Regions from separate parts of the Paenibacillus sp. YAE3 genome, predicted to be linked through region 1. Evidence: riboswitches for the same ligand, from Rfam matches in the RefSeq annotation. Region 1 holds a riboswitch; each other region holds the start of a gene.
What was found. A riboswitch is a leader RNA that binds a small molecule or an ion and turns the genes downstream of it on or off. The one in region 1 is predicted to bind cyclic di-AMP.

Region 1 (7,309 bases):
GACGGGAAGGGCGGCGCCCCAATTTCCGGCTCGGAATACAGCTATATCGAAAAATCGTTCGACCGGCTGCTGCTCGAAAACAAAAACCTCCAGCAATCGATGCAGGATTACGAAAGCGCCGCGAGATCGAACCTGTTTCTGCGCCTGCTGAAAGGGTATTTTACGGATGATCAGCAGGTGAACGGGCTGAAAAAATTCGGCATCGGTTATACCGACGACATGTTTTATTGCACGCTGCTGATCAGTTTCCATGCACTCCGCGATTTGTCCGACATGGAACGGATCCGGAAAATCGAAATGATGACGATCGTGATCGTGGAACAGGCGATGAGCCGTCACCGGCTCGCGTACGAGCTGTTTGAGGTGACCAATGCGGACAAAGCGCTCATTCTTTCTTCTGTCGAGCCGCTTGGCAGCGAAGGGGAGCTGGAGAGCATCGCGGCCGAAATCGCGGGCGAGATCGGGCTGGCCTGCGGCTTTCAGCCGGACGTTTTATGCGGCACGGCGGAAAAAGGGCTGGTCGGCATCAGCAAATCGTATTATGCGGCCAACGAAAGCCTGCAGTATACCCTCTTCGCGAGGGAGCATCTCCCGGTGCAGAAGGAGGAGATTCAGCCAGGCGTCGATTATTATTATCCGACCGATTGGGAGGTTCAACTGATCAATAACCTGAAAATCGGCAACCTGGATACGACGATGCAAATCTTGCACGAAATCAGCGAGGAAAACAAAAAGCGGCGGCTGCCCGAACCGAGCGAAACCAAGCTGGTATCCTTGTTGATGGAAACGATGCTGAGGGTGCTGCATGAGCTGAACCTGGACACGTGCCTATACGCCAAGCAATTCGCGAGCCGGGCGGGAGCGGGGGACATCGGCGGGATGTGGAGCTACGTTTTTGAGGTCGGCACGTTAATTTGCGAACGGAAACGTTATGCCAATACCTCGCCTTCGCTTGCCGTCGGCAGCGAGCTGCTTCAATTCGTGAACCAGAACTACACCAGCGCCGACATTTCGCTGAAGCAGCTGGCGGAAAGATGCGGCATGTCGGTATCCCATGTCTCCAAAATCTTCAAGGAAGTGTCCGGCATCAACTTCTACGACTATTTATGCCGGCTCCGGATGGAAACGGCCAAGGAGCTGCTGCGGGAGAAAACATTCGGGATGGACGATATCGCCCGCCGGGTAGGTTACGAAAACGTCTATTCCTTCAAACGTGCTTTCGTGCGGTACGAAGGCATCAAGCCGGATGAATACGTGGAATCGGCGATCTGAATCAACCGCTCGCCTCGTCCATCTGTCGGCAACGATATTGGGCCGGCGTCATGCCGGTCGCTTTTTTGAAGGCGGTAAAAAAATGGCTTTTCGTCTGAAACCCGGCTTGCTGCGCGATTTCGGCAACGCTCATGTCGGTCTCCGTGAGCAATTCCTTTACCTTTTCGATCCGCATATTCAAAATATAATTGGACAGCGACATTCCGTAATGGTCGAGAAACAATTGACGGGAATATTTGGCGGACAACTCGATGTGGTCGGCGATGCTTTCGACGGATAGTCTTGGATCGTGAATGTGGTATCGACCGAACACCAGAAACAGCCCATTCAAAAATACGGTGTTCCATGTGACGCGCAGCCAGTCATTGGTTGAAAAGAAAAACTCGAAGTTTCTCCATCCTACCCATTGACTTCCCAATAGACCGTCTGAAAGCCGGTAATTCTGAAAGGCAAGCAAATGTCCCAGCATCGGCGTATACGCAAAGACAAGCAGGAACAGCATGCCGGGAAGCGCAAGCAGATACAGATAACGGTTCTTTGCGACCTCATGGATAAATCCGTGATGTCCTCTTTTATTGTTGTTCAATCATTCACCTCCCTGCGATCCATGGAATGAAGATGCCTTATGACACCATTATCGTAGCAGCGGTTCAAAGGCTTTGAATAGTTCTGATTGGTACGAAGGAGTTCTTATATGGCTGATGGGGGGGTATTCATTTTTCCCGCCAAGTTCTGTATCGATCTCGGAAGAGCGCTTGGTTATAACAAGATGAACGATGTATAAATCAAGGAAACGGAAGCTATCGGTTGTAAATGAATGATTGGGCAGGATCAGGGGCCGGAAACCGGCAAAAGCTATAAAAAAGGCCATGAATTCTATTGTAACCAACCTTTACAGTTCGTCGGCTCAGGCGTATATTCAACTCATTATGAAAAATCTTTGGTTCATGAATGGATTACGCTGAATTTTCAATCGCGAAAAGCGGGGGAACCACATCGGCACCGGCATGCATTCCGAGTCTCCATGGATATAGCCGGCTGCTTGGGGTGAATCGGATGAAGAGGCTGTCTTGGATCAGCTTTCCGTCCGTAGGGCAGCTCTCACGGCCCGAATCCGACAGCTAACCTCGTAAGCGTCGCTAGGAGAGAGGAGTGAAACTGTGAGTTGTCAACGAGCACAGGGTATCCGCTCTGTGTTTTTCTGTGCGAAAAAATAACATGAATGTCTATGATCGCTGAATTTCCGTTCCGGCGGAAAACGGGGGAACCGGCCGTGACAACCAACCGTTCGTCACATGGGGTGAATCTTGAAATCGCATTCGAGTAGGGCTACTCTTGGTCCGAATCCGACAGCTAACCTCGTAAGCGTGAGAAGAGAGGCTGCTTTTATACATGCCAAGCAAGGTTTATTTTGCCTTGCCTGAAGAAGCATGGAAAGAGGGTTCCTCTTTCCGTGCTTCTTTTTTTGACATGAGCATTTTGCCGAGGTTAACGAAGGTTCGACCCACATATAAAAAAACACATCGACAGACCATGCATAGCGGGAGGAGAAGGAAGTTGCCTAACATACAAGTGAATGGAACGTCGCTATATTACGAGACGCATGGCAGCGGGGTGCCGATCGTCTTTATTCACGGACATCTTTCATCTCATCATAGTTTTGAGCCTCAAGTGGAATATTTCAGCAAAAGGGCGAAGGTCATCGTCCTCGATTTGAGAGGTTACGGCAATTCGGGTAAATTGAATGTGGAAGTCGAGGAAATCGTCGACACCCAGTGCAGGGACCTGAAAGAGCTGCTGGATAAGCTCGGCTTGCCGAAGGTGACGCTGGTCGGCTGCTCGAGCGGCAGCCTGCTGGTGCAAAAATTCGCGGAAACCTATTCGGACCGCGTCAACGCGCTTGTGCTGGTGGATAGTTATTTTTACGGGCCGTGCGGCCCTTTCGGCACGAAAAACGGCATCTGGAAGCTGCTGGAGGCCTGCAGCTGGATTTCCTATTATCTTCCCGCCGAGTTTTTTCTCCGGTCGCTGCGCGTAACGTATCACAGGTGGATTCCGGCCTACAGCATTTTAAGGAACGAGCTGTTTCATAAACGGCCGACCGAGTCGATCAAACAACGGATGGCGCTGCTTAAGGCGGATATCGATCCGGTGTTGTCCCGGCTGCGGATGCCGGTGTTATGCGTGGCCGGCAGGCAGAGCGAATGGTTCGTCAACCAGATGAACAAGGCGGTGGAGCGGTTCGCCTGCGCCCAGAAAGCGGTGATCGAGGACGCGATTTATCCGAGCCATTTGTGCCAGCCGCGGGAATTTAACCGCATTCTGCTCAATTTTTTGATCGACCAAAAGCTTTTCCGGATGGAGCAGCAGCATTCGGGCTGAAAACGGCTTCCGCCGGCAACAATGAGGGATGTGCCGCTAGGTTCGGCGGAAAGCATCCGGCAAAGGTGATGACATGAATAAGGAATACAGGCAGCTGAAATCGCTGCTGAAGCTGCTGGACCGGGAAGAACGGTGGTTTACGTTCGCAGAGGTGGAAAGCGAGATGGGCGTATCGGACAAATCCGTCCGTAAGATCGTCGAGTCCGCCATCCCCCTGCTGCCCCCGTCCATGCAGATCGAGGTATCCAGGGGGAAGGGCATCATGTTCCGCCGGGACCGGCATGGGACAAGCATTCAGGAAGTTTTGGAACCGCTGCTTCGGGAAACGCCGTATTTCCGCCTGATGCAGCGTTTGTTCATGCATGACGGCAACACCTCCGCCGAGGAGGTAGCGGAAGAGCTGTATATGAGCTTTTCTTCGTTCAAAAAATGGATCATCCAGCTAAACCGGGACGAACTGCGCCCGTTTCAGCTGCGGATCACGTATTCGGCGCCGGCGCTGAAAGGAAACGAAATCCATGTCCGCTATTTTTTATGGAAGCTGTTCACCGAGGCTTATCCTTATACCGGATGGCCTTTTTCGAATGCCGATTACGCGCGTCTGGACGGCTGGGTGGCCGAGATCGAGCGGGAAAACGGAATGATTTATTTTTTGAACGCAAAACGGAGTTTGTCGTTCCTGATCGCGATCGTGCTCGAAAGGGTCAAGCAGGGGCACCGGGTTGCGCTTAAAAGCGGAAGCTACGCATGGGAACGCCATCCGTTTTTCGGGCCGGTCCTGAAGATGTCGGAAAAGCTGGCTGCGGCGTACGGCGTCGTGTTGCCCCGCGAAGAGGTTTATTTTTTGCAGTCGATGTTCAGCTTGAGCCAGTATCACGGCAAGGACGGGTTCCCTGTATTCGGGGGAAGGGCCCTTGCTTCGGAGCAGGAAGACGATGCAGAAAGCCGGATGTCCGGCCTGCTCATTTCGATTCTGGAAAACGCATTTCCGGCGCTGAACGCCAGCTCCCGTTTCCTGGCCGAAATCCGGGAATTCATGGACAAGCTGCGCATCGATAACGCCATTCCCGAGCTGATGGCCGTCTCGCACAGCCACCTGACCGGGTATATCCGCGACAAGGAGCAGCCGATCTATGCGGCGGTATCGGAATGCATGCGGCAATGGCAGCGGAGTTTTCCCGAGCTCATGTACAACGACTATCATTTGACCAAACTGACGTTTATGGTCAGCGCCAGCCTCCGGTATAAAAGCAAAAAGGCGTTTTTGATCATCGGCGAGGAGTTTTCGGTGCGCCATTACGTCGCGAACCTGATCAAACGGGAAATCGGGGACGACCTGACGATCGAAACCTCGATTTTGCACGGGCTGACCGATGACATCATCCGGGAGCAGCAGATCGATTTCGTGATCAGCACGATGCCCGTCTCCTTGACGAGCGTGCCGACCGTTCTGATTTCGACCATTCCGACGAAAAGGGACCTGGAGAACATCCGCCAGGAGCTGATGTCGTAAATAGCATGGTCCTTTTTCTTCCGTTTCCAACGGCAGCATTTGGGCTAGTTTCGGCCGCGGATTCCCTTTAAGATGACTACTGTAAGCGATCACAGAAACATCGCTCGCGAGTTTAATCCAAAGGGGAAATGCAACATGAGTATTCATCTGGGAGCCAATGCCGGAGACGTCGCGGAACGGGTGCTGCTGCCCGGCGATCCGCTGCGCGCCAAATTCGTGGCCGAACATTTTCTGGAGAACGTTCGGTGCTACAACGAGGTCAGGGGGATGTACGGCTTTACCGGGTTGTATAAAGGGGTTCCGGTATCGGTGCAGGGGACGGGCATGGGAAATCCGTCGATGAGCATTTATGCCACCGAGCTGATCCAGGATTACGGGGCGAAAAAGCTCATCCGGATCGGCACCTGCGGCGCGATGCAGAAGGAGCTGCAAATCCGCGATATCGTGCTCGCGCAGGCGGTTTCTTCGGACAGCAACATGACGGAGAAAATTTTCCTCGGCTGCAACTATGCGCCGTCGGCGGATTTCGGCCTGCTGATGAAAGCGTACCAGGAGGCCGTTCGCCGCAGCGCTAACGTGTCCGTGGGGAATGTGTACAATTCCGACGAGTTTTACAGGGAGACGATGGCAAGGCTTCATAAATTCATGGAGTTCGGGGTGTTGGCCGTCGAGATGGAAAGCACGGCGCTGTATACGCTGGCCGCCAAATACGGGGTTCGGGCATTGACGATCCTGACGGTGGGAAGCCAGCTGCTGACGGGCGAACGCTCCGCGCATAAAGACAGCGAGCAGTCCTTTAATCTCATGGCGGAAATTGCGCTTGAGACCATTATAGCGGACGCGTAGCGCTGTAGATCCGGAAAATATTGTGATTTAATTCACAAAAAATGGGGGAGACATCATGAAATATGTGATCGCTCTGATTGGACTTGTCGTCGTGCTCGCGCTTGCCTGGCTCGTCAGCTCGGATAAGAAGAACATCAAATTCCGTCCGATTCTCGTCATGATTGCGCTGCAGATCGTGCTCGGACTGATTTTGCTGAAGACAAGCATCGGGGAATTTTTGGTCAGAGGTTTTGCCGACGGCTTCGCGAAAATTTTGAATTTTGCGAACGAAGGCACGGATTTCGTGTTTGGCGGCATCGTCAACGAAGGCATCCATTCGTTTTTTTTCCACGTCCTGATGCCGATCGTGTTCATGTCGGTGCTCATCGGCATTTTGCAGCATTATAAAATCCTGCCGTTTATCATTAAATACATCGGCCTTGCGCTCAGCAAAGTGAACGGATTGGGCAAGCTGGAGTCGTACAATGCGGTCGCTTCCGCCATCCTCGGCCAAAACGAAGTGTTTATTTCCTTCAAAAAGCAGATCGGCCTGCTGCCGCGGCAGCGGCTGTACACGCTGTGCGCATCCGCGATGTCGACCGTGTCCATGTCGATCGTCGGTTCGTACATGACGATGCTCAAGCCGGAATACGTCGTGGCTGCGCTCGTCTTGAACCTGTTCGGCGGATTCATTATCTCCTCGATTGTAAACCCTTACAAGGTGCAGCCGGAAGACGATATTCTCGAAGTGCAGGAAGAGACGAAGCAGACCTTTTTCGAAATGCTCGGCGAATATATCATGGACGGCTTTAAGGTGGTCGTCATCGTCGGCGTGATGCTGGTCGGATTCGTCGCCCTGATCTCCATGGTCAACGGGATTTTCAGCGGCGTGTTCGGCATTTCGTTCCAAAACGTTCTCGGCTACGTGCTTGCTCCGTTTGCATTCCTCATGGGCGTGCCATGGAATGAAGCGATCAAAGCCGGAAGCATTATGGCTACGAAAATCGTGGCCAACGAGTTTGTGGCGATGCTCGACTTCGTGAAGGTCCAAGGGGAATTCAGCGAACGCGCCAAAGCGATCGTATCGGTGTTCCTGATCTCCTTCGCCAACTTCGGCTCGATCGGCACGATCGTCGGCGCGGTGAAGGGCTTGAACGAAAAACAGGGCAACGTGGTGGCCGGATTCGGGCTGAAGCTGTTGTACGGAGCGGCGTTGGTGAGCTTTTTGTCGGCGACGATCATCGGCCTCGTGTTTTAAGGAGAATTAAAAAAAATCGGCGCAGTTCATCCAGAGCCAATTCCGTCTAACCCCCGTAA
Region 2 (7,309 bases), on a different contig from region 1:
ATCTGAAAAACGGCCAGCCGCTTATGGAACTGCTTGCCGTTGCAATACCCTATGCCTAGCAGGTTACCCATCACCATGCGTCTGCGGGCCGCGTCCGGGTGCACCAGAAGCCCAGCAGCCATCAGATCCTCCATATCGATCAGGCTTTCCGCGCCTTCGTAGGACGTATGCACGCGGGAGAGGGCCTTACGGATCGCTTCCTGCGAAGCGTTCTCCACGCCGATGTCCCCTTTCCGCGTCGCTTCCGACTCCGGAATAAAGGCATGCTTGCATCCGGGAACCTTGCTCGCGATAATTTTTCGAATCCGCTCCCCGGCATGGTCCGGGTCCGTCAATACAATGACTCCCCTGCGTTCCTGGGCCAAGGCAATCCGCTTCAGTACGCGGCCGTTGATCGCCGAACCGCCGGTTTCGATCGTGTCGGCTTCCACCGCCCGCTTCACGGCCACGGTATCGTCCCGTCCTTCCACGACTATGACTTCCTTGATCATGACCTGCTTCTCCCTTTCCTAAAGCTCGTCCGTTCATGCGTCGTAAGTTTTCGGACATCCAAACAACAAAAAGAAGAGGAATGCTCCTCTTCTTTAGCATGACATTTTCATGATCATAATACTATAACATTAGAATGACATTGTAAAACGAAATTAATTCAATTGCGGCTTCACGGGGCCGATGACGTATACTTTCATCCCGGATTTGCGGCCGAAGTTGTTGGCGCGCTTCACGGAGTCATAGTAGAGGTCGATCTTATTGCCCTTAATGGCGCCGCCCGTGTCTTCGGCACGGCGGAAGCCGATGCCTTCGATGTACACCCACCAGCCGAGCGGAATCACGTTCGGATCCACGGCGATGGTGCGGCCTTCCGTGACCCGCGTTCCCGTCGCGGTACGAGTACCGATTCCGGGTTCGCCGGCAGAATAAGCCGTCATCGAGACATGAATCATTTTTTTATATGAGAAATCAACACCGGCTTTGCTTACGCGGTTATTGCTGCTTACGGTTTTTTTCGTTTTGGCGGCTGATGAAGATTTGGCGGTGGAAGAAGATTTAACGGCCGCTGTTTGAACGACGACAGGCGGAGCCGGTTTTTTCTTCGTGCCCACGGCGATGATTTTATCCAGCGTTTTTGCCTGCACTTCCTTGCCCACCATGCGCATGGATACCATTTGGCCGTCATGATATACCTTTTCGATGTGCTGCACCATCACGCCGGGCTTTCCCTGCTGAATGACGCGGTTATCTCCGACCGTCAGGCTGGGATCCGCCGTCTTAATGACGCGGAAAGGCAAATTTTCATGGCGGTCCACGACTTGTTTGTTGACGCGCACGATACGGATATCCGTTTGGCCCGTCACCCGCTCGGTCAGAGCCGGAGTGACTTTATCGTGTTCTTTGAGCGATACGCCGAACTCCTTCAATACGTCGCCAACCGTGTCTTTGGTGGTATACAACTTTTTCGTTGTCCCGTCCACCGTCAATTGAACGGGAGCAGCGCGGTCGATCACCACTTTGTCACCATTCTGGAGCGAACCGCTCAGCGGCATGGAGACTTGATCTTCCGGTTTGAGGCTGATTGCCTGCTCATCCAGCATTTCTTGTAAAACGGATTTGTGAGTCTGAATCTTTTTGACCTGACCGTCTACCACCAGGTACACCTGTTTGCGCGTGGATGAGTTGACCAGCAGCAAAATCATGATGGTGACCGCGATCGTAACGATAGCTGCAGTAGAGATTTGGCGCAAATTCTCATGCTTCCATCGCAATGCGTAAGACATGCTGGAGATTTTTGAATCATGGGTCTCTTCTTGATGGAAAATGCCCACCTTCTCGATCCTCCTTCATAGCCTCGCCATTAGAGTTACGCATGAATGATTTGACGCGGGCTATACTCGATTTTTTACAAGAACACATAAGGAGCATGCGTTCTTGCACCATGAACCTATCTTTTTTTCATGATTTGTCGCCTCCCGTTTTACAACAGTATGACGACGCCTTCTCCATTATTCAAAAACAAAAGAAGCCAGCTAAGAGCTTATGAGGTCTCCTTCGTGGCTTCCCTGGATGTCAGAATGACGGAAAAGTAAATGCACGAAACCCTCTCTTTATGTCGCTTACGGGGTTAGCTGTCGGGTTTGGGCGAAAGAGAGCCGCCCGATCAACGCCAGCCCGCTCATGGCGGACCGCGCCGAATTCACCCCTGAGACCCTGAAAAGAAATCAAATACATCCCGAGCCCGGACCGGTTTAAAAGGACCGTCGCGCTCTATGTATTGGTTCCCCCGCTCTTTCGAGACCGAAAGACTCAGCGAGATTGGTTCACGGAGGCTGCCGCGATGCCGAAAAAGGAAGCGGCTTACAGCAGCCCAAGTTCACTGAAAAGATGATATCCTGTTTTGATGCATGTTGTAAAGCGGGAATCAACAACGTTTATTTGAATATATGGTTAAAAATTTGTAATATTCATGGTTTTTTTGGTTAAAATTCTTTAATGCTTCGTTCATGCTCGTTTTTTCAGCTGTTTTTCTCCCGTTTTCACTTAATTCCAAATCGTTCCAGTGCATTTTGGGTGGTGATTCGGGCAATTTCCTCCACCTCGACCCCCTTAATCTGGGCAGCGGCCTCGGCTACCAAACGAACGTTGGCAGACTCATTTCGCTTGCCCCGGAATGGGTGCGGCGTCAGGTACGGAGAGTCGGTTTCGATCAGCAAACGGTCCATCGGAACCTGCGCAAGCACTTCCTTGGGCTGTCTGGCGTTTTTGAACGTAATCGGCCCTCCGAAGGATAGATGGAACCCCATGTTCAGGCATAACTTGGCCGTTTCCCAGCTGCCGGAGTAGGAGTGCATGACGCCTCCGACCTCGCTGGCCTTTTCCTCCCGCAGGATTTTCACGATATCCTCGTGCGCATCCCGGTTATGGATCACGATCGGCATGCCGAGCTCCCGGGCCAACCCGATTTGCTGGCGCAAAACCCGGTGCTGCACGTCTTTCGGGGAGGTATCCCAATAATAATCGAGCCCGATTTCGCCGATGGCCACGACTTTTTCATGGCTGCATAAAGATGCAATCCATTCGAGATCCCCTTCCTTCATCGTGATCGCATCCTGAGGATGCCAGCCGACGGCGGCGTATATAAAATCATGCGTTTCCGCAAGCTTCATCGTGGACGGAATCGTTTCGCGGTTAAAACCGACGTTGATCATCCGGCTGACGCCGTTTTCCACGGCGCGGCGAATGGTTTCTTCGCGGTCCTCGTCGAACTGCGGCGCGTCCAAATGCGTATGCGTGTCGAATAAATTCATGTCTGGAACTCCCTTCGTGTCATAAAGCATAGATTAATATGGGGCAAATCCGTGAATCACGCTGTCGTTATCGCTTGAAAATGCGGGAAACCGGGTCGGATAGGGAAGAAATAACGTCTTTCATTTTCGCCCCCGGATAATATAAGTGATATTTCCCGCGGTGAATGCCGCTGATGGAGCGGACAATATCCGACACCTCCGATATTTCCCGCAGGCGTTCGTCCCGGTCGAGCAGCAGAATCTGCTTTTGGCTGGATTCGTCTCCCGGCCGAAATACATCGTACGGAAGATCGGTCGGAAAATCAATCTCAAGATCGTATTCGGGATTCAGGCCGACCCGCTCAAAATCGCGGCGGATCTCTTCGATCATTTCCAGATCCACCGATTCCACTTCCACATATTTATACAGCCTGCGATGCATAAAACGGCTGCAAAGCTCGCTCAGCACGGCGTCTTTTTCGTTCGTCCATAGCGAAAACACGGTTTGGATGAGCGCTTCGTCGAGTTTCAAATAATCCTGGACGGTCAGCCGGTCTTCGAAAAGCCCTGGAAGCGGCTCAATCATGAAGCCAAAAACGTAGTTATCCCGGTATAGCTCCTTCGCGCGCCGGAAGATCTGCCGCAAAATGATTTCCGAACTGCGCGTCACCGGATGGAAATAAACCTGCCAATACATCTGGTACCGGGACATCAAGTAATCTTCCACCGCATGCATCCCCGATTCCTTCACGACGATTCTTCCCTGGTACGGACGAAGCATGCGCAGGATCCGGTCGATGTCGATCGTTCCGTAATTGACGCCCGTGTAATAAGCATCCCGCAGCAAATAGTCCATCCGGTCGGCGTCCAGCGGACTCGACACCAGATTGACCACGATCGGGTGCTCGTAATCCTTGGCGATAACCGATGCGACCTTGGCGGGAAAGTCTTCGGCCACCTCGGTCAAAATCGCGTTTACTTCGGTATCCCCGAGAATAATGCGGCGGGTCCAATCCTCATGGTCCATCCGGAACGCCTCTTCGATCGAGTGGGAAAAGGGTCCGTGTCCCAGGTCATGCAGCAAGGCGGCGCAGAGGGTTAACAGTTTTTCGCTGTTCGGCCAATCCGCGTAGCCGCTTCGCTCGAATTGGGATATGATGCGGCGCGTAATTTCATACACGCCAAGCGAGTGGGAGAACCGGCTGTGCTCCGCCCCATGGAACGTCAAATACGAGGTGCCTAATTGGCGGATCCGCCGCAGCCTCTGGAACTCCGCCGTGTTAATCAGCCGCCAGATGGTGGAGTGTTGGACATGAATGTAATTATGTACGGGGTCCTTGAACACTTTTTCTTCATTTAAGGTATGCATGCGACTCATCTCCTTTTTAAAAGCTTAAAATTAAACTATTTTTGAACTTTTTTCGACAATGTGTGTCGAATAGTGTCGTTTTAGGTAGAAAAATTGATTTCCAAATCGACATTATCCTACCAAGGATATATAATGGGAAAAGAATCCTGATATGAGTGATATCCCAGGTGCCATGCAATCTGTTCTCATTTTGGCGACGAATTTGCAGGTTGACTGTTTTGGGAATCGTTGGTATTATTGATATCATAAAAGAGAGAACGTTGTCGAATTATGGCACTATAAAACTATGGCGAGAGGAGCAATGATCAGTTATGATGAAATCAACTGGTATTGTAAGAAAAGTAGATGAACTGGGCCGGGTCGTTATTCCGATTGAATTGCGCCGCACACTGGGCATCGGGGAAAAAGACGCATTGGAAATTTACGTGGACGGAGAACGCATTATGCTCAAGAAATATGAGCCTGCTTGCATCTTTTGCGGCAATGCCGAGAACGTGACTTACTTCAAAGGAAAAATTGTTTGCCACGATTGCATCTCGGAAATCCCAACACCTGTGACAAATTAAGTTTTTTAGTATATAATAGTATTATTCTATTTGTTAATTCTAACCTTTTTCATATCTCCTTGGTGTCTCCTAGGCTAAGAACCCGGCCTTTGGAGACATTTTTTTGTCCCGCCGGCTGCGTTGCCCGCCGCAGGTTATGGGCCTTAAGGCACGTTTCCCGAAAGGCGGGCTTGGTTTCGGCAGCCAAGTCATTGGGCATCTGCAGCACCCTCAAATCAATGCGTTATAAATATCGCGCTTGGAGACGCCGCGGTCGACCGCGGTTTTTTTCATGGCCTCTTTGCGCGGAATTCCTTGTTCCTCGTAGTGCGCCACATGCTCCTCGATCGTCAGGTTCTGCCACCATGCGGCCAGCCGCTCCTGCTCCTCCTCCGGGCTCGTCCCTTCCACGACCACGCAATATTCGCCCTGCGGCGGATGCTCCTGAAGATAGTCGAGACATTCCTGGACGTCCCCGCGCACAAATTCCTCGTAACGTTTCGTCAGTTCCCGCGCCAATACGACTTTTCGGTTTCCAAGCACGCTTTGGATCGCGGTCAACGTTTTGATGACCCGGTGCGGCGATTCGTAAAACAGCAGCGTCCCTTGGGCCGACTGAAAAGATTGAAGCGTCTCCTCCACATCTTTACGTTCCCGGGGGAGAAACCCGATAAAGGTAAAACGGTCGGTCGGAAGGCCGGATGCGATCAAAGACGATAGCGCCGCATTGGCTCCCGGGATCGGTATGACGCTGATCCCTTCCTCGACCGCCAGCTTGACGAGATCAGCCCCGGGGTCGGAAATCGCCGGCAGACCGGCGTCGCTGACAAGCGCCAAATTTTTTCCTTCTATTATATAGCGTATTAATTCCGGTCCGCTTGCCCCCTTGTTATGCTCATGGTAGCTAAACAGCATTTGCGGGCTAATCTCAAAATGCGTCAGCAGTTTTCGCGTCTGGCGCGTATCCTCTGCCGCGATGATGTCGCATTCCTTTAACGTCCGTATGGCCCGAAACGTCATATCCTCCAAATTCCCGATCGGCGTAGCGACGAGATACAGAGCCCCTTTGCCGTCTCCGGTTCGGTTTTGAAAACTGCTTTGTCGTGTCAGACTCATGCTTCTCCCTCTTTGGAACCGTAGTAAATTTCCATGATTTCCGGACAATATCGGTTTTGCTCGTCATAAACGATCAGCGGCGGAAGCAGCCTTACCTCGGGTTTCCCCTCCCGTATGCATTCGATCAACACCATGTTGGCTTCCAGATGGGCACGGGGATGAACGAAACGCATCCGTTTCGGCTCCAGCCTATGTTTTCGCATCAAAGCGATGATATCGCCGAGACGCGACGGTTTATGAACCATGCTTACCTTTCCTCCCGGCTTGACCAATCTGAAGCAGGCTTGGATGACCTCCTCCAGCGTGCAGCTGATTTCATGGCGGGCAATCGCCTGATGCGGATTGAGTTTGATGTCGCTTCCGTTCAGCGGCATGTAGGGCGGATTGACGGTAATGGCATCATAAGCCTGATGTCCCGTCTCCTTATAAAGCTCCCTTAAATCTCCCTCCCGAATGACGATCCGGCCCTCCATTCCGTTCATCGCCACGCTGCGTTTGGCCATACCGGCAAGCCTAGGCTGAATCTCGATGCCTTCGATGTGCGCTTTGGTGCGCGTGCTCAGCAGCAGCGGTATGACCCCGTTCCCCGTGCAGAGGTCCAAAATTTTTCCTCTTGGCGGTATGCCGGCAAACCGGGCCAGCAAAACGGCATCCATCGAAAAGCTGAATACCTCGTCGCTTTGAATGATGTGCAGATCATGCGTCAACAGATCGTCGATGCGTTCCGACGGCTCCAAAAGACTTTTGTCCATATTCATCGGTTCCATTTTCCTTTATCTATTGTTCTCTATCCGTCAAAGTTTACACTTACGGACCAGTTTCATTATAAATGCTTTATTTCTTGAAAAAAAACCGTAGGAATCGCTCCTACGGCTTCATTTATTCAAAAAAGACAGACAGAAAAGGCAGTCGCCTTCCGTGCGCAAATGTCCATAATACACGTTGCAAATGTGAAAGCCTTCATGATAAAGCCGTGCCAAATTGTCATACCCTTCGCC
Region 3 (7,309 bases), on a different contig from region 1:
GGAGCGGATCTGATGCACTTCGCACCGCTAATTTCCGGATGGACGAAACGTTTTACGGTCTGCACGAACGGCCCCGCCGGGCTGACGGACGATCAGCGGGAAGAACTCCGGCTGCATCAAGTGCCTTTGTTCGAATCGCCGATCCTTAACATTGAATCCAACGAGGGGATCGTGCGCCAAGTGGTTCTGGAAGACGGCACGTCCATACCATGCAGGGGGATCTTTTTTAAGCCGGAGCTGACGACGGGCTCGGACTTGCCGCAAGCGATCGGCTGCCGCTTAACGGAGGATGGGATGGTTGTCGTCGACGATTTTGGAAAAACGACCGTACCGGGCGTCTATTCCGCCGGAGATGCGGCGTCGCGGCTGCATCAGGCCGTTGCGGCCGCAGCTAAAGGGGCGTTTACCGCCGCGGCGCTCAACAATGAACTGAACCTGGAGGCCTGGAGACAAAACGGCTAACGATTTGACCGCAGCAGGGTCACGGGATATTCGTTGACAACCCTAATAAATATTGGTATTGTAATTTCAATAAATGAGATTGAGAATCAATATCAATTGAAGGGGTTTGGAAATGAATAAAAAGTTATTTTTGTCCGTCGTTTTTATGTTGTCCGTCATCTTGCTCGGCGCTTGCGGGAACAACGCCTCTAAACATCCCTCGAACGCCGGCCCGATCGCGAGCGAACCGGCATCAGCCGCGGCCGGGTCTGCGGCGAACACGGAAAAAGTCACGTATCAATCCGAGCTGGGCCCGGTCGACGTGCCGGCCAATCCGCAGCGGATCGTCGCTCTGACGAACGCGCCGAACGTGCTTTCCCTCGGGGGAACGCTTGTCGGCGTAGATGAATGGACGGAGAAAAACCCGCTGTTCACCGGGAAGCTCAAAGGGGTTGAGGTTGTCTCCGACGGCAATCTGGAGAAGATCATCGAGCTGAATCCGGATTTGATCATTGCCGACGCCAGCAGCAAAAATATCAAAAAGCTGGAACAAATCGCGCCTACCGTCGCCTATACGTGGGGAAAAAGGGACTATTTGGCGCAGCAGATTGAAATCGGGAAGCTGCTGAGCAAGGAGCAGGAAGCGAAAGCTTGGGTGGATGACTTTTCGAAACGGGCTAAAGCAATCGGCGATGAAATTAAGAAGAAGATCGGCGAAAACGCGACCGTATCGGTGTTCGAGACCGACTCGAAAAACTTCTACGTGTTCGGCAACGCATGGGCGCGCGGAACCGAGCTGCTGTATCAGGCGATGGGGCTGAACATGCCGGAGAAGGTCAAAGCGGATGCGCTTGGCCCCGGATACTATACGCTCTCCCCGGAAGTGCTTAGCGATTATGCCGGAGATTACATCGTTCTCAGCAGAAGCGCGGCGGGAGACAACTCGTTTATGCAGACGAACACTTGGAAGAATATCCCGGCCGTCAAAAACAAGCATGTGATCGAAATCGACACGGAGGCTTCGTCTTACAGCGATCCGACGACGCTTGAACATCTGCTGGACATCTTCAAAGAAGGTTTCTTAAAATAAGCCGTCCTCTCATGAACAGGCAAATTCCGAAAAGCTTCGCACCGGAAGAAGGCCGCATCACGGAAAGAAAATCTGAGGTGTACGTTCAGCCTGTTGAAACATTTCAACAGGCTTTTTTTATGATTTAGGAATAATTAAATGACCGGGTTTTCTATGGAGAACAAGGGCCTCGCGCCTTTGTTCTTGCAGATTTCCGGTCTGGAACGGGTGCAAACCCCGATCAGAAACGCTTGGCAACTTCCTTAGCAAGTGCAATCGCTTTTTCTTTTACGAATGGTGCCTGCTCCGATACTGCCGTTCCTTCCACAAAAATAGCCTCTGATTCAATCCCGTAAAACCGCAGAATCTTGCTCAGATAGCTGAATCCCATTTCAATCGTAGCAAGAGGACCTTCCGAATAAACGGAACCGCTGGCTTGAATGTGCAAGGCTTTCTTGCCGGGCAACAGTCCTACAGGACCATTTTCGGTATATTTGAAAGTCTTGCCCGGAATCGAGGTCGCATCCGTGTATGCTTTCAACACCGGCGGGACCGAAAAATTCCACATCGGGGAGATATAAACGTACTTATCGGCTGCCATGAATTGATGAAGAATTTCTTCAAGACGAGCTACTTTTGATTCCTCCGTTTCGGACAACTGATCGAATGACGAACCCGACCGAAGCTTTTCCCACCCCCTTAAAACATCGGCATCGATCTGCGGAATGTTTTCTTTATACAGATCCAAATGAACGACTTCATCTGCCGGATTTGCTTTACGGTATGCTTCAATAAATTCCGCGCCCACCGCGAGGCTATACGACTCTTCGGGATGCAGGGGGTGCGCTGTGATGTACAATACGGTTGCCATGGTTCAAACTTCCCTTCTGTTATTAAATGAAATTTCACTTCCAATGCTGATCATATAATATATACTTACTTATGGTAAGTAGGCACAATAATGTGGTATAGTATCAAAAAAGGTACTGAAAAGGAGGCGAACGTATGCCAAAGAACCCTGCCCAATGCCAATTCGTCGTGGCCTTGGATTCGATCGTCGGCAAATGGAAGCCGATGATCCTCTATCATTTGCTTCAGGGCCAACCGTTGCGGTTCAATGAGCTAAGAAGATTGCTGCCCGATATCACGCAAAGGATGCTTACGCTCCATCTGCGCGAATTGGAGGAGGAAGAGATCGTTAAACGGGTCGTTTATCCGCAAATACCGCCGAAAGTGGAGTACTCCATCACGGAATACGGCAAAAGCCTGTCTCCGATTTTGGAAGCCTTGCATCAATGGGGATTGGCCCATGTCCAGCGAAAACAGCTCCATAAGGGGAACAATGAACAAACGGAAACGGACTAGCGTTCAACAAGATTGCTTGTCCGTTTTTTTGATGATTCAGGGGGAAAGCAAGCAGCTTAACCAGCATGTATAGACATACCGTCATGCAGTATTTAAAATGGCATAAGCAGTACCTTAAGGGTGTATCAGCAGGATTTTGATTTTTTTGAGAGAGCAGCATGTCCTTATTTTTTCGCGGAGAGGAGCAGGATGAGAACGTACACTTTAGTCGGACCCCAATTATACATCGGAGAATAGGTGGATTTTACTACATATGAAAAACCGCGTTTTTCAAATCGTGATCGTCGTAGTCCTGGTGCTGATCGGCCTTTTTGTCATGAACAGGTCCGTGATCCGCCTGTCGACGCTGATCGGCATTTTATGGCCGCTTTCCATTATAGGCATCGGCTTCATCATTTTTATGGAAAACCGTTCGCCGCAAAGCACGCTGGCATGGTTTTTGATCCTGGCATTTCTTCCGGCGGTAGGGGTGCTGTTGTATTTGCTTTTTGGCAGAAGCCGCTGGAGACGGAAAAAACATCTGCACCGGGCGGAAGAACAGAGAAAGCTGTTCCGGGAGATTTTGGCGGGCAGGCGTTTGAATTTGGCCCCATTGTCGTTGTTAAGTGAGAGGTCGGAATATGTCATCAAGGTCATTGAAAGGTTCGGCGGCGGCCCGGCAGCAACGGAAACCGAAACAAAGCTGTTGACCAACGGCGACGAAACCTTTTCGGAAATTTTGCAAGCCATCGAAAAGGCCGCGCACCATATCCATATCCAGTATTATATTTATCGTTCGGACCGCATCGGCACCGCCATTCGGGACGCGCTGATCCGCAAAGCCGAATCGGGCGTGATCGTTCGTTTTCTTTTTGACGGATTGGGCAGCAACGGGTTGCGTAAACGCTTTTTGCAGCCGATGAAAGATGCCGGCATCGAGGTCGTCGAGTTTGATCCCATTTTTTCGCCTTGGCTTCTTGAAACGGTCAATTACCGTAACCACCGCAAAATCGTCATCGTTGACGGCGTGGTCGGCTTTACCGGCGGGCTGAACGTCGGCGACGAATATCTCGGCCGTTCCAAAAAATTTCCGGTCTGGCGCGACAGCCACTTGAAAATCGAAGGAAAGGCGCTCTATAAACTGCAGGCCATTTTCCTGGAAGACTGGCTGTACGCAACCAGCGGCCAAAACCATTACTCTTGGGACGCTTACATGAACAGGTCGTATTTTCCGGATCAGGGGGTCCCGGCGAATGGGGCCGTTCAGATCGTGGCCAGCGGCCCAAGCTCGGAAGATACAAGCATACGCAACGCGCTGTTGGCCATCATGGCATCGGCAAAAAAATCGATTTGGATCGCCACGCCATATTTTATACCGGATCAGGAAACATTAACATTGCTGCGATTGTCCGCGGCGGCAGGCATCGATGTACGCATTTTGTACCCGGGGAAAAGCGACAGCGTGATCAGCGACCAGGCATCCCAATCCTACTTTACGCCCCTCCTTAAGGCGGGAGCCTCTATATACCATTACAAAGACGGCTTTATTCATGCCAAAATCGTGCTGGTGGATGACGAAATCGCATCGATCGGTACGGCCAACATGGATATCCGCAGCTTTGAGCTGAATTACGAGCTTGCCGCGGTGCTTTACGAATCCGAAACCGTGCTGGACATCAAACGCGATTTTGAGCAGGATTTCAAGGACTCCGTCCGCATCGCTTGGGACTCCTTCCAGAAACGAGGCATTCTGAAACGCATTTCAGAATCGCTGATGAGGCTTATTTCGCCGCTGCTCTAAGCATCGGCCGAAAACAGGCGTGAACCATGGCTACGGCCTGAAAAAAACAGGATGCAGCCGTTGCAAGCGATGCCATGGATTCAATTTGCCCGTTTTCGCGCTACAATATGATTCTTGGCCTCTTTACAGTAAGTATCCAACGGGAGTATGATTTCATTCGTAAATGAACTTGTGACCCTGAATTGTCATTTTCCTTGATCGCTTAATTCTGTATCCAGAAGCGGGGGAACCAACGGGAGGAAGGGAACTTCGTCCCAGGGGTGAATCACTTGATTATGTTCGCAGGTCGAGTGTAGGGATACTTTCAATCCCGAATCCGTCAGCTAACCTCGTAGGCGTTATGAAAGAAGGATTTGTCGTGCGCTTTTGAAAGCCGCGGGAAAGCCCAACTTTCCTGTGGCTTTTTTTGGTGTGCCCAATTGGGCCAAAAGGGGAAACAATAAGGATACTTTCATGGAACTTCAACTTGAACAGTGGCGGTGAATGACACGATGGCAGCGTTAAAAAGGCTCCTCATTGGACGTCCTCTGAAATCTGCGGAATTGGGAGAACAAAAGCTCAACAAAAAGAAGGCACTTGCGATACTTTCCTCGGACGCGTTATCCTCCGTCGCCTACGGTCCCGAGCAAATCCTGCTGGTGCTGATCACGGTCGGCGCATCGGCTTTCTGGTATTCGATTCCGATAGGAATCGGTGTCCTTATTTTATTATCGGCGTTGATTCTGTCGTATCGCCAAATCATTTTCGCTTATCCGCATGGCGGGGGAGCATACGTCGTATCCAAGCAAAATTTGGGGATATATCCTGGATTGGTGGCCGGCGGCTCGCTGTTGGTCGATTACATTTTGACCGTGGCGGTGAGCGTCTCGGCGGGAACGGACGCCATCACGTCGGCATTTCCCGTGCTGCATGAGCATACGGTGGCGATCGCAGTCACGTTTGTTATCCTCATTACGCTCCTGAATCTGAGAGGCGTCACCGAGTCGGCTTCCATCTTGGCGTATCCGGTGTACTTATTCGCGCTGGCGATGTTTATTTTGATCGGCGTCGGGCTGTACCATATCGCGACCGGCCAGGTTGCGCCTAACCTGCATACGCCAGTCGGCACGCCGGTGGCAGGGATCAGCTTGTTTCTGCTGCTAAAAGCTTTTGCATCGGGCAGCTCGGCGCTGACCGGCGTCGAGGCGATATCCAACGCGATACCGAATTTCAAAGATCCGGCCCCTAAAAATGCAGCCAAAACGTTAATGGCCATGGGCATTCTGCTGGCCCTGCTTTTCTCGGGCATCGTGTTCATGGCTTATTATTTGGGGATCTCCCCGAATGCGCAGGAAACGGTCGTATCGCAAATCGCCAAGGAAACCTTCGGGCGCAATTTCATGTATTTTATCATTCAAGGAACCACTGCGTTGATCTTGATCTTGGCGGCGAATACGGGGTATTCCGCTTTTCCGCTGCTGGCGGTGAATCTTGCCAAAGACCGGTTCATTCCCAGAATGTTTACGGTAAGGGGAGACCGCCTCGGATATTCCAACGGCATCATCTTTCTTGGGCTGCTGTCGATCGTGCTGATTATTGCCTTCCACGGGCAAACGGAGCATTTGATTCCGCTGTATGCGGTAGGCGTTTTTATTCCTTTTACGTTGTCGCAGACGGGGATGATCGCGAAATGGGTGCGGGAAAAACCCGCAGGCTGGGTAACGAAACTTATCATCAATGCGATCGGCGCGCTCATCAGCTTCACCGTATCGGTCATGTTTTTCGTGACCAAGTTCCCGCAAATATGGCCGGTGTTAATATTCTTGCCTTTGATCGTTTATTTGTTCCACAGAATCAAGAAGCATTACGAAGCGGTAGGCGAGCAGCTTCGCTTGTCGACCTGCGAACCGGCGGTTCCGATCGAAGGAAACGTCGTCATCCTTCCGGTGTCCGGCATCACGCACGTGGTCGAACATTCGTTGAATTATGCGCAATCCTTATCGGCGGACCAGATCATTGCCGTATACATCCCTTTTGAAAAGGAAGAGGAAATTCGCTTCGAAGAAAAATGGAAGAAGTGGCGGCCGGACGTCCGGCTGGTGACGTTGCCTTCCCCTTACCGGAGCATCATACATCCGCTGAGCAAATTCATCGATATGGTTCATCGAAAGGCCAGCGAGTCCCATTATCAGGTAACGGTCGTCATTCCCCAGTTCATACCGAAGCGGAGCTGGCAAAATCTGCTGCACAACCAAACGAGTTTGATGATTCGCACGTATTTGCTGTATCGCAAAGACGTTATCGTAACGACGGTGCCGTACCATCTGAAAAAATAAATGGGCCTGAAGAACCCGGTCGTCGTCTGGACGGCCGGGTTCTTGCACATTTCGATGAACTTATCGGATACAAATATGCCTCGTACGAACCATGATCGGTCGGCTTCAAGGCGGAAATAAGATCTACGCTGGGTTCCCTTGCAGGATACGCTGTCCTTCGTTTATTGCATGGAGCCGGCTGCAGGAAAAGAGATGACGCGGTATTCGTACGGACCGACTTCAAGCTTGCCGGCCGATACGATCGCGCCGCTGATTTTGTCCTTTCCTTCGTGCGGAAGCGTCACGCTGCCGCCTTCTCCGTTCATGTTCACGATCACCCACAATTCCTCCGTCTCCGAT

Region 2: linked by a shared signal. The riboswitch ahead of AC27KL_RS26975 (resuscitation-promoting factor) and the one ahead of AC27KL_RS10945 (alpha/beta fold hydrolase) in region 1 are both predicted to bind cyclic di-AMP.
Region 3: linked by a shared signal. The riboswitch ahead of AC27KL_RS15945 (APC family permease) and the one ahead of AC27KL_RS10945 (alpha/beta fold hydrolase) in region 1 are both predicted to bind cyclic di-AMP.

Annotation. Positions count from the first base shown of each region.
Region 1 is NZ_BAAIYF010000004.1:490,848-498,156, forward strand. Features, by position in the region: gene AC27KL_RS10935 (helix-turn-helix transcriptional regulator) at 1-1,272, shown strand, start outside; gene AC27KL_RS10940 (helix-turn-helix transcriptional regulator) at 1,274-1,858, opposite strand; cyclic di-AMP (ydaO/yuaA leader) riboswitch at 2,222-2,423, shown strand; cyclic di-AMP (ydaO/yuaA leader) riboswitch at 2,496-2,656, shown strand; gene AC27KL_RS10945 (alpha/beta fold hydrolase) at 2,830-3,654, shown strand; gene AC27KL_RS10950 (AcpB/EbpR/MafR family transcriptional regulator) at 3,728-5,167, shown strand; gene deoD (purine-nucleoside phosphorylase) at 5,303-6,013, shown strand; gene AC27KL_RS10960 (NupC/NupG family nucleoside CNT transporter) at 6,069-7,250, shown strand.
Region 2 is NZ_BAAIYF010000022.1:8,152-15,460, reverse strand. Features, by position in the region: gene rnmV (ribonuclease M5) at 1-491, opposite strand, end outside; gene AC27KL_RS26975 (resuscitation-promoting factor) at 645-1,823, opposite strand; cyclic di-AMP (ydaO/yuaA leader) riboswitch at 2,094-2,317, opposite strand; gene AC27KL_RS26970 (TatD family hydrolase) at 2,532-3,302, opposite strand; gene AC27KL_RS26965 (HD domain-containing protein) at 3,370-4,650, opposite strand; gene AC27KL_RS26960 (AbrB/MazE/SpoVT family DNA-binding domain-containing protein) at 4,962-5,216, shown strand; gene rsmI (16S rRNA (cytidine(1402)-2'-O)-methyltransferase) at 5,427-6,311, opposite strand; gene AC27KL_RS26950 (tRNA1(Val) (adenine(37)-N6)-methyltransferase) at 6,308-7,069, opposite strand; gene yabA (DNA replication initiation control protein YabA) at 7,187-7,309, opposite strand, start outside.
Region 3 is NZ_BAAIYF010000007.1:300,294-307,602, reverse strand. Features, by position in the region: gene AC27KL_RS15970 (NAD(P)/FAD-dependent oxidoreductase) at 1-462, shown strand, start outside; gene AC27KL_RS15965 (iron-hydroxamate ABC transporter substrate-binding protein) at 575-1,531, shown strand; gene AC27KL_RS15960 (NAD(P)H-dependent oxidoreductase) at 1,752-2,381, opposite strand; gene AC27KL_RS15955 (winged helix-turn-helix transcriptional regulator) at 2,516-2,875, shown strand; gene AC27KL_RS15950 (cardiolipin synthase) at 3,129-4,655, shown strand; cyclic di-AMP (ydaO/yuaA leader) riboswitch at 4,845-5,007, shown strand; gene AC27KL_RS15945 (APC family permease) at 5,147-6,970, shown strand; partial or broken gene AC27KL_RS15940 (beta-galactosidase) at 7,132-7,309, opposite strand, start outside.